4 regions of the Colwellia sp. 20A7 genome follow, and region 1 is predicted to be linked to each of the others. Evidence: predicted binding sites of a transcription regulator. Region 1 holds the regulator's gene; each other region holds the start of a gene.
The links. Region 1 encodes sigma-54, which starts transcription at its own class of promoters, with help from an activator protein. Its sites were predicted from a motif close to GTTGGCACGNNNNTNGNNT; they were not measured.
Positions count from the first base shown of each region.

Region 2: the regulator sigma-54 is predicted to act here: its motif matches at 1,110-1,128, upstream of GQS55_RS03105 (DUF2726 domain-containing protein).
Region 3: the regulator sigma-54 is predicted to act here: its motif matches at 1,036-1,054, upstream of GQS55_RS08240 (DUF1328 family protein).
Region 4: the regulator sigma-54 is predicted to act here: its motif matches at 909-927, upstream of GQS55_RS07975 (DUF3192 domain-containing protein).

Region 1 is NZ_CP047130.1:529,571-531,782, forward strand. Features, by position in the region: gene hpf (ribosome hibernation promoting factor) at 1-221, opposite strand, end outside; gene GQS55_RS02265 (RNA polymerase factor sigma-54) at 266-1,777, opposite strand; gene lptB (LPS export ABC transporter ATP-binding protein) at 1,862-2,212, opposite strand, start outside.
Region 2 is NZ_CP047130.1:710,216-712,427, reverse strand. Features, by position in the region: gene GQS55_RS03115 (NF038132 family protein) at 1-17, shown strand, start outside; gene GQS55_RS03110 (dUTP diphosphatase) at 384-1,004, shown strand; gene GQS55_RS03105 (DUF2726 domain-containing protein) at 1,201-1,863, shown strand; gene mtnN (5'-methylthioadenosine/S-adenosylhomocysteine nucleosidase) at 2,109-2,212, shown strand, end outside.
Region 3 is NZ_CP047130.1:1,891,557-1,893,768, reverse strand. Features, by position in the region: gene GQS55_RS08240 (DUF1328 family protein) at 1,100-1,276, shown strand; gene GQS55_RS08235 (hypothetical protein) at 1,342-1,536, shown strand; gene GQS55_RS08230 (hypothetical protein) at 1,643-2,113, shown strand.
Region 4 is NZ_CP047130.1:1,840,517-1,842,728, forward strand. Features, by position in the region: gene syd (SecY-interacting protein) at 1-356, shown strand, start outside; gene GQS55_RS07970 (hypothetical protein) at 445-774, opposite strand; gene GQS55_RS07975 (DUF3192 domain-containing protein) at 965-1,342, shown strand; gene GQS55_RS07980 (GNAT family N-acetyltransferase) at 1,532-2,167, shown strand.

The sequences.
Region 1 (2,212 bases):
ATCGAAGTATACATATCAGCACTCGCTGCTGAAGCATGAATTTCACTGCCTTTTAAATGTATGGTTGCTTCAGCTTTCTGCTCTAACTTTTCAATTGTAAGTACAACGTGAACATTATTGATGTGATCAAAATGTCGCTCTAATTTAGCGAATTTTGTGTCAACACAATCACGTAATGATGAAGTTACTTCTACATGGTGGCCAGTAAGGTTAATTTGCATAAGTATATCCTTCTCTAGTTAAGTTCAGAAAATAAAGTCGCTGGTTATAGTAAACTCTTTCGTTGATTTGACGGTGGTATAGATAAAGACTCACGATACTTAGCTATAGTGCGCCTTGCAACGTTAATTCCTTGCTGTGCTAGTAAATCTGCCATTTTGCTATCACTAAGCGGTTTAGCTGGTGTTTCGGCTAAAATGAGTTTTTTAATTAATGAACGTATGGCTGTTGATGAACATTCACCACCATTTTCGGTACTAACATGGCTTGAAAAAAAGTATTTTAATTCAAAAATACCTCTTGGCGTATGCATGTATTTTTGTGTTGTCACTCTAGATATAGTTGATTCATGCATATCTACAGCTTCAGCGATGTCATTTAAAACCATAGGTCGCATAGCTTCTGCACCATGCTCTAAAAAGCCTTGTTGACGTTGTACAATGCAGTTAGATACTTTGAGTAATGTGTCATTACGCGATTCTAAACTTTTAATAAACCATTTAGCTTCTTGCAAGTTTGTTCGAATAAATTGGCCATCATTACTCGAAGACTTTGTCGTTTTTGTCATGGCTGCATATTGCTGATTAACTGATAACTTAGGAGCAGTATCAGGATTTAATTCCACAACCCAACGACCATTTTTCTTTTCTACTGAAACATCAGGGATAACATATTGATCATCACTTTTAACAACAACGTCACCAGGACGAGGGTTTAAACTTTGTATTAAACGCATCACTTCGCGTAATTGATCTTCCTTAAGGCGTGTTTTACGCATTAATTGACGATAGTCACGATTCCCGAGCAAGTCAATATGTTCACTGATAATTAATTTACTTTCTTTTAAGTAGGGGGTTTCAGGATCAAATTGATTTAATTGAATAATTAAACAATCAGCAATTGAGCGAGCGGCAACACCAACAGGGTCAAAGACATTAATACGTTTTAATACTGCTTCAACTTCATCAAGTTCAAGCCCTTCTATACCAACACTTTCTAAAATTTCATCACTTGATACCGTAAGGTAACCAGCTTCATCAACGGCTTCTATAATGGCGATAGCAACAGTGCGATCGGTTTCTGAAAAAGGTGTTAACTCCATTTGCCATAAAAGGTGGTCTTGTATTGAATCGATTGTTTCACCTTGATAAGTGTAATCTTCACTTGGGCTACTAATTGCACCTGTATTTGACGTGCCAGCACTGTAACTCTCTTCCCAAGTTGTATCAATATTCAGCTCTTCTGGAATGTCATTTTTTTCCATCGCCTCAGTAGTGCTTATCTCATCAATAGAGGCGGATGAATCTTCACTCCCATCACTAGTAGATTGTTCAGCAATTGTGGCTGAAAATGCTTCTTCAAGTGTATTTCCACTGTCCTCTGAATTGTTATCTGAGGCTTCTTGATCATTAATTTCAAGCAGGGGATTACTTTCAAGTACTTCTTGAATTTCTTGTTGAAGCTCTAACGTTGATAACTGCAAAAGCTTGATCGCTTGTTGCAGTTGTGGCGTCATGGTTAGTTGTTGTCCTATCCGGAGTTGCAGAGTTGGGCGCATCTACGTTGTCTTAATTCCTGTTATTATTATTTATAGTTACTCACTTAGCGTAAGTATAGTATAGGTATTTATTATATGTGTTAACTATAGCGTGAATTGCTCGCCTAGGTATACATCTCTTACCTTTTGATTAGCAAGAATTTGATTAGAATCGCCTTCTGCTATTATTTCGCCGTGACTAACAATGTAAGCATGTTCACATACATCAAGCGTTTCACGAACATTGTGATCAGTAATTAGAATACCAAGACCACGTTTTTTAAGATGAATAATTATTTTTTTAATGTCACCTACTGAAATGGGGTCTACACCTGCAAAAGGTTCATCAAGCAATATGAATTGTGGATCTGCAGCTAAAGCACGGGCGATTTCTACGCGTCTTCTCTCCCCACCGGACAAGCTCATGCCTAAATTGTCTTTAATATGGCTGATATT
Region 2 (2,212 bases), 180 kb from region 1:
AACGTAAATATAGCTAAGAAAAATTGTTGCTAATTAATAATTAGTAGAACTGACAAGTAAACCACTTTATAACGCCAAATTACCTAGGTAATTTGGCGTTATTCTATTCTTATAGCAATCTCACTAGCTATGTGATCATTTCTACTTGCTAAAATCACCAACTACATCGTTATTTATTTAATAATTAGAACAACTAGTTATTGAAATAAATGCATTGTATTAGGCAATTTTTTCTACGTATAAAATTGTTCACTTAATTAATGAAACTGGTATTAAACAAGATAAATCTATCAATACTATTGCTACTATTTATTAGCTACGGCAAAATAGCTCTGATCCTTTAATTATCAGAGAAGAAAATGAGCGAACAATTATCTACTGCTTTGTCGGTTGCACAAAAGCAAATCAATCAAATGTTAACCATGCAAGATGCTATGAATTCAAGAGTAAGCGAAACGTGGCGCAGCAATGGTTACGAATGGTATCGCGCTATTTGGGTTGAATGTGCTGAAATGCTAGACCACCATGGCTGGAAGTGGTGGAAACATCAAGAAATTGACATTGCTCAAGTTCAGCTTGAATTGGTTGATATTTTTCACTTTGGTTTAAGTTTACGCTTAATGAGCGGCGCCAGCGTTGAAAAAATCTCGACAAAACTTGCTAAAGAGTTACACCAAGGTACTGGTGAAGATGACTTCAAAATTGCCTTAGAAAACTTAGCATCAGCAGCTGTTACTGAAAAGTCATTTGACGCCAAGGCATTAGCTGACTGTATGTCATTAATGAATATGGATCTAGATGAGTTATTCCGTCAATACGTAGGTAAAAATACGTTAAATTTCTTCCGTCAAGATCATGGCTATAAAGAAGGTAGCTATATTAAAATTTGGCACGGCGAAGAAGACAACGAAGTATTAGCAAATTTGGTAAACACACTTGATACAAGTGCTAGTGACTTTCAACAACAGTTATATGCAGCATTAGAAGATAAATATCCGACCTAATAGCTCTATATAACAGGTGATAGAAGATAATTAAAAGTCATACTATAAATAATTTTATTACCTGATAAACCTCACTTACAACGTTAAAGTTTCAACCTTTATATTTCTGGCACAAATTCTGCTTAATTAGCGTTAAGTATGCGTTTTATTTACTTAAATGAATAAAGCGTCAAGAATTTGAATTGCCGGAGATGTTATGGAACTTATTTTATTTGCTTTAATTAGCCTTATTGTCATCGTTGCGGTATTAGCAAGTCGATTAAATGACAACAGTTTTCCCTTCCCTTTTGACAGTAAAATGTCAGTTTTTACTCCTGCAGAAAAAAACTTTCAAAATTTACTAGAACAAGCAATGGGGCCAAAATATCGTATACTTAATCGAGTTAAGCTATCTGACATAATAACCATACGTAACGGTGTGTCTGATAGAGCCAGCCAAAAAGCAGCTGCCAATGCTGATGGAAAGTATTTAGACTTCATAATTTGTGAGCGCTCTTCTATGAAACTTCTGGGTACAGTAGATTTAGTAGACACTCAAGGACGCGGCTACAAAATTAAGAAAGACTGGTTTGTTAGCGGTGCGCTAGAAGCAGCTTCAATTCCACATTTAAGAATCAAAGTAAAAGCTAACTATACGCTAGATGAAATTCGCGCTTGTATTAATTCTCGCTTATTAGGTAATAAATCACCATCACCTAAAGTTAAAGGCGTCAATATACCTGCACCTATGCTAAAAGCACGAAAAAGCTCAGGTGTTTTAAGTTCGGCGGCTGCACAAGCTGAATTATCTTCTAATATACCTGGTCGATTATCTGCACAAAATGCACCCGCGCACAATGTAGCAGCACTGCCACATTAAAATATTGATTTAAAATACGCGACAATACAAAGCTAAAACCAGTACATGAAAATGTTACTGGTTTTTTTTATCCTTATTTTAATAACTCGCTATAAAAAATAAATTTATACCTACAACATAAACAATGCCGAGCCGGCTTTTGTTTACTCTTCTTATTAACAATTCTTGCGAAGCGAATATAAACTAACTTTTTTTTTCAAGCCAAGTTATAATCCTTGATAAATTAACAAGCTAAAGAGAAAACCATGAAAGCAGGTATTATTGGCGCAATGGAGCCAGAAGTTGCTATTTTAAAAGAAAAGTTAGTGAACTGTGAAACTAGCACCCATGCAGGTTATGTATTTTATTA
Region 3 (2,212 bases), 1.4 Mb from region 1:
TTAAAAAATCAAAAAATCAAAAAATAAAGCTTATATCATTTCTAATGACTATGAACGATTTACTCAATTGTGAAAACACCTTCTACTCTTTACATCCCGCACCGTGTCACTAGCTCAAGCACAGTATCGCCCATCATTATATTAAATTATAAAACCAAGTCTAAAACTAAAAACTAAAGTTCATATCATTTCTGATAACTATGAACGATTTGCTCAATTGTGAAAACACCTTCTACTCTTTACAGTCCGCACCAGATCACTAGTTCAAGCCCAGTATCGTCCACCATTTTTAAATAATTATTTTATATCCAGAATAGTAAAAATCACCTTCTACTCTTTACATTCCGCACCATGTCACTAGTTAAAACCCAGTATCATCCACCATTATAAATTCAAGTAAATCCTGTTCAATATCATTTCTGATAACTACTAACGATTAGCTCGATTGTGAAAACACCTTCTACTCTTTACAGTCCGCACCGTGTCACTCGTTCAAGCCCAGTATCGTCCACCATTTTTAATTCAAGTAAATCCTGTTCAACCTAATCTCACTCAATACAAATTAATTAAATACAATTTTAAATAGCTCTATCAAATGCTTTAATATTTATATTTTTTAATGATCAGTAGTAATAAAATCGACATCAACTAGAACTAACCTTCATTTATCTTTTATCTACACCTCTTGTCTGCATAAAGTTATGCAAGAACCCGCTTTAATACCAATCTCACTAACTATGTGATCATTTCTACTTGCTAAAATCACCAACTACATCGTTATTTATTTAATAATTAGAACAACTAGTTATTGAAATAAATGCCTTGTATTTGGCAATTTTTTCTACGTATAAATTTGTTCACTTAATTAATGAAACTGGTATAACTCGAAATACCTAACTTTCTTACCTTGCCTTCAAACACTACTTTCTAACACTACTCTGCAAATTATACATTCCTACCCTGTAATAATTACTGACGACTCAATCTAAATCTTCAAGATATAGAAATAAAACAATTAATAACAAACACTTAAAAACTGGCACAACTGTCGCATTGTATATAATGAATATCTTATTTCACAAATCAATAGGAGGCAGACATGTTGAATTGGGCAGTAACTTTTTTTGTTATAGCGATCATTGCAGCAATATTCGGTTTTGGTGGTATAGCTGGTGCAGCCGCGGGAATGGCAAAAATTATATTTTTTATTTTTATCGTATTATTGGTTATTTCATTAATTGCCAATGCGTTACGAGGAAAAGCCCCTAGACCCTAAAGAAAGTTGTGAACACAATAATTTAAAGACATTACAAACAGTTTTATTTTTAACGGAGAATAATTATGAATATAAACAAAAACAAATCATTACTCGTATTAACGCTTATTGCTAGTTTAAATTTAGCTGCTTGTGCAGACAACCACGCAGAAAATGCAGGTGAAAATGTTGATGAAGTAATATCTGATACCGGTAATGCTATTGAAGATGCCTGTGAAAATGTAAAAGATGAAATGGGTACTAAAGACAAAAACTGTTAGTTTTTAATCCTAACTATAAATACTGTTACTTATACGTAGCAGTATTTTTTTGATCATAATATTTAATAATTAAATGCTATCTGCTTATAAGTAGGAATACAAATTAATGAACAACACCCTGCACTTACTCATAAGAAAAATTTTTGCTCTATCATTTACACTAATTTTTTTAGGATTAGCCGCTGCCATTTTAATATCCTTAGTCGTTAGTGTATTTGAAGGCATTGCAAGTGATGTCGACATAATGCAAATATTTTTAAGTAGTATCAATACTGGTGTAATAGGTTTAGCTGTTTTTGAGCTTGCACTTGTTATTAATAAAGAGTATTCCAGCAATAAAGAAGACGAGCACGAAGATGATACTATTGCTACATTAAGAAGAACAATGCCTAGGTTTATAGGTACAGTATGTGTTGCATTATCACTTGAGGGGTTAATTATGGTTATAAAATATAGTCAATTAGATCTCGCCGGCAATCTATATTACCCAGTAGCGGTAATATCTTGTACGGCTCTTTTGTTAAGTGCATTGGGCTTGTTTTTACACTTAACAAATAATCATACTGTTAGCACTTAACTTTATTATCGTTTGCAATACCAACCATAAGATAGCGCTTATGCTAACTTAAAGCTTAAGTGAACTGAGTAATATTAGATGATAGGTGAAGAATGATTG
Region 4 (2,212 bases), 1.3 Mb from region 1:
AAACAGCTTTAGAAATGACCTTGCACCCAGATATAAAAACATACTTTACTACTTTATACAGTGAAAACCTTGATGCTACCTGTGAAGAAGGTAACTTATCGTTGTTATTTGCTTGGAATAAAGATGACTTTCAGCGCTTACAAGAAAATTTGATTGGTCATATTCTAATGAAGCAAAGGCTAAAGCAAGGTGAAACTGTTTTTGTTGCTGTGACTGATGAAGAAGATATGATTATTTCAGTTGATAATGATTCTGGAGCAGTATGGGTTGAACGTGTTGGATGTAAGCCTCACAAAAAACTAGCTGATTCACTTGCTGAATTTATAAATACACTGACACCTACAATACCTTTATAGTGATAGCCTTAGAGTTACCTTAATATAACGAAAAATATTAAGGTTAACGGCATATATTCTAAATTTTTCTTTAACTTATTTTTTTAACTTATTTTTTAACTTGTTTTTTAAGTAATTGTTTTACCAATTCTTTCAATTCTAATACTTCTTCTTTTAAACTTGTTAATTCATCATGAACTTCTTTCTCAAAAGATCTTGTTTCTATTGGTGGATTATCGGTTTTATATTCAATTTTAGTGTGATTTTCTTCAGGTAAAGTAATAAAAGTTGGCTCATGCTGCCAATTTTTTAATACCGATATTATGACTGGTAAAGGAATTTTTTTATTTAACTTTGTCTTAATTAGTGCAACTGTTGGTTTATTGCCTTCATTTGCTATTTTATTAGCGACGATTGAAATTTCATCGTTTATTGTCATTTTGATTAATTGCCTTTGTAATATTCACTATATTTTAGCCAATGTAACTAACCATGTCAGTTATTATTTTTTTAATTTATTTTTTTAATTTATTTTTAGTATTTAAAAATCAATAGCTTGTGTTGTTTTATTTTATTGGTTTGTTTTTTGCTTTATTACGTATGAAAATATAATTATATCAGGAGTAAATATGAAAAAATCATTATTAGCATTACTTATTGTATTACCATTAACAACAACTTTAACTGGCTGTGTTATCTCTGTAAAAGATGGCCAAGTAGATCATTCAATTATGGGCGATAGCGAAGATAGAAGTTACAAAAACCGTAAGGTCATAGCGCAAGTCCAATTAGGTACAAGTGTTGTAGATATGCAAGAGAAGTTAGGTGTAGCTGATTTCTCTGAAACTTATACTTACAGTGAAAAAACTATTCGTGTTTTATATTATAGAAGCCAACGTAAACATAAAGATGGGATAACAACTAAAGATGAATGTACCTATTTAGAATTTGTTGATGGTGCATTAACTCAAACAGGTAACGGTGACGAGTATAAAAAATTACTATAAATAATATTAGTAAGTTACTGGGCTGTATGCCAAATTGAAATAACATTGGTGTGACATTATGTTATGCCAAGTTATTTTAGTGTTTCTGAATGCGTATTAAGGTTTAATTTTATTTACCTATTTAAAAAAAAACTGGTATGGTGAATGTAGGGATAAAAATAATTATAATTGTTGGATTGGAGAACTTGTATGTCAGAAACTGTTTCGGTAGATAGTGAACTTGATATAAGAGCAACTTACCTTAGTGCAGAAAACCTAAAGTTAGCGGCTTCGTTACTTTTTCAATCCTATCACGATGATCCTGTTTTTTTAGATATATTTAATAGCGACAAAGAAGGTTATGAGCAAAGGCTAAGAGCATCAATAAGAGAAGAATTAAATGCTTTTTGGCAAGCTAAACAACCAATGGTAGGTTTGTATCTTGGTGAGTCTATGGTGGGTGTTGCTTGTTTGAATAGCCCTGATGATAGTGTTGGCACTGAACGATTCTGGCATTGGCGTCTAAAAATGTTACTAAGTGCTGGTTATTTAAGTACCAAACAAATGATCGAAAAAGAAAAAGTAGTGCTTGCCTCTATCCCATTGAAAAAATTCCACATGCTATCTTTTATTGCTATTCACCCTTTACACCAACACCATGGGTTTGGTCATTATTTAATGGCTGCGGTTAATACTGTTCTTGAAGAACATAGTGACAGTGAAGGCGTTGCTGTTTATGCAACCTCAGGTAAATTTAGAGCTTTCTTTGAAGATGCAAATTATAAATTTATTAAAGATGTAACGGTTGGGAAAGTCTCTGGTGCTTTAATGGTGCATTATAGATAATAATTAACTTCCAAATTATTATATTTTATCATGTCATGAGCTTGG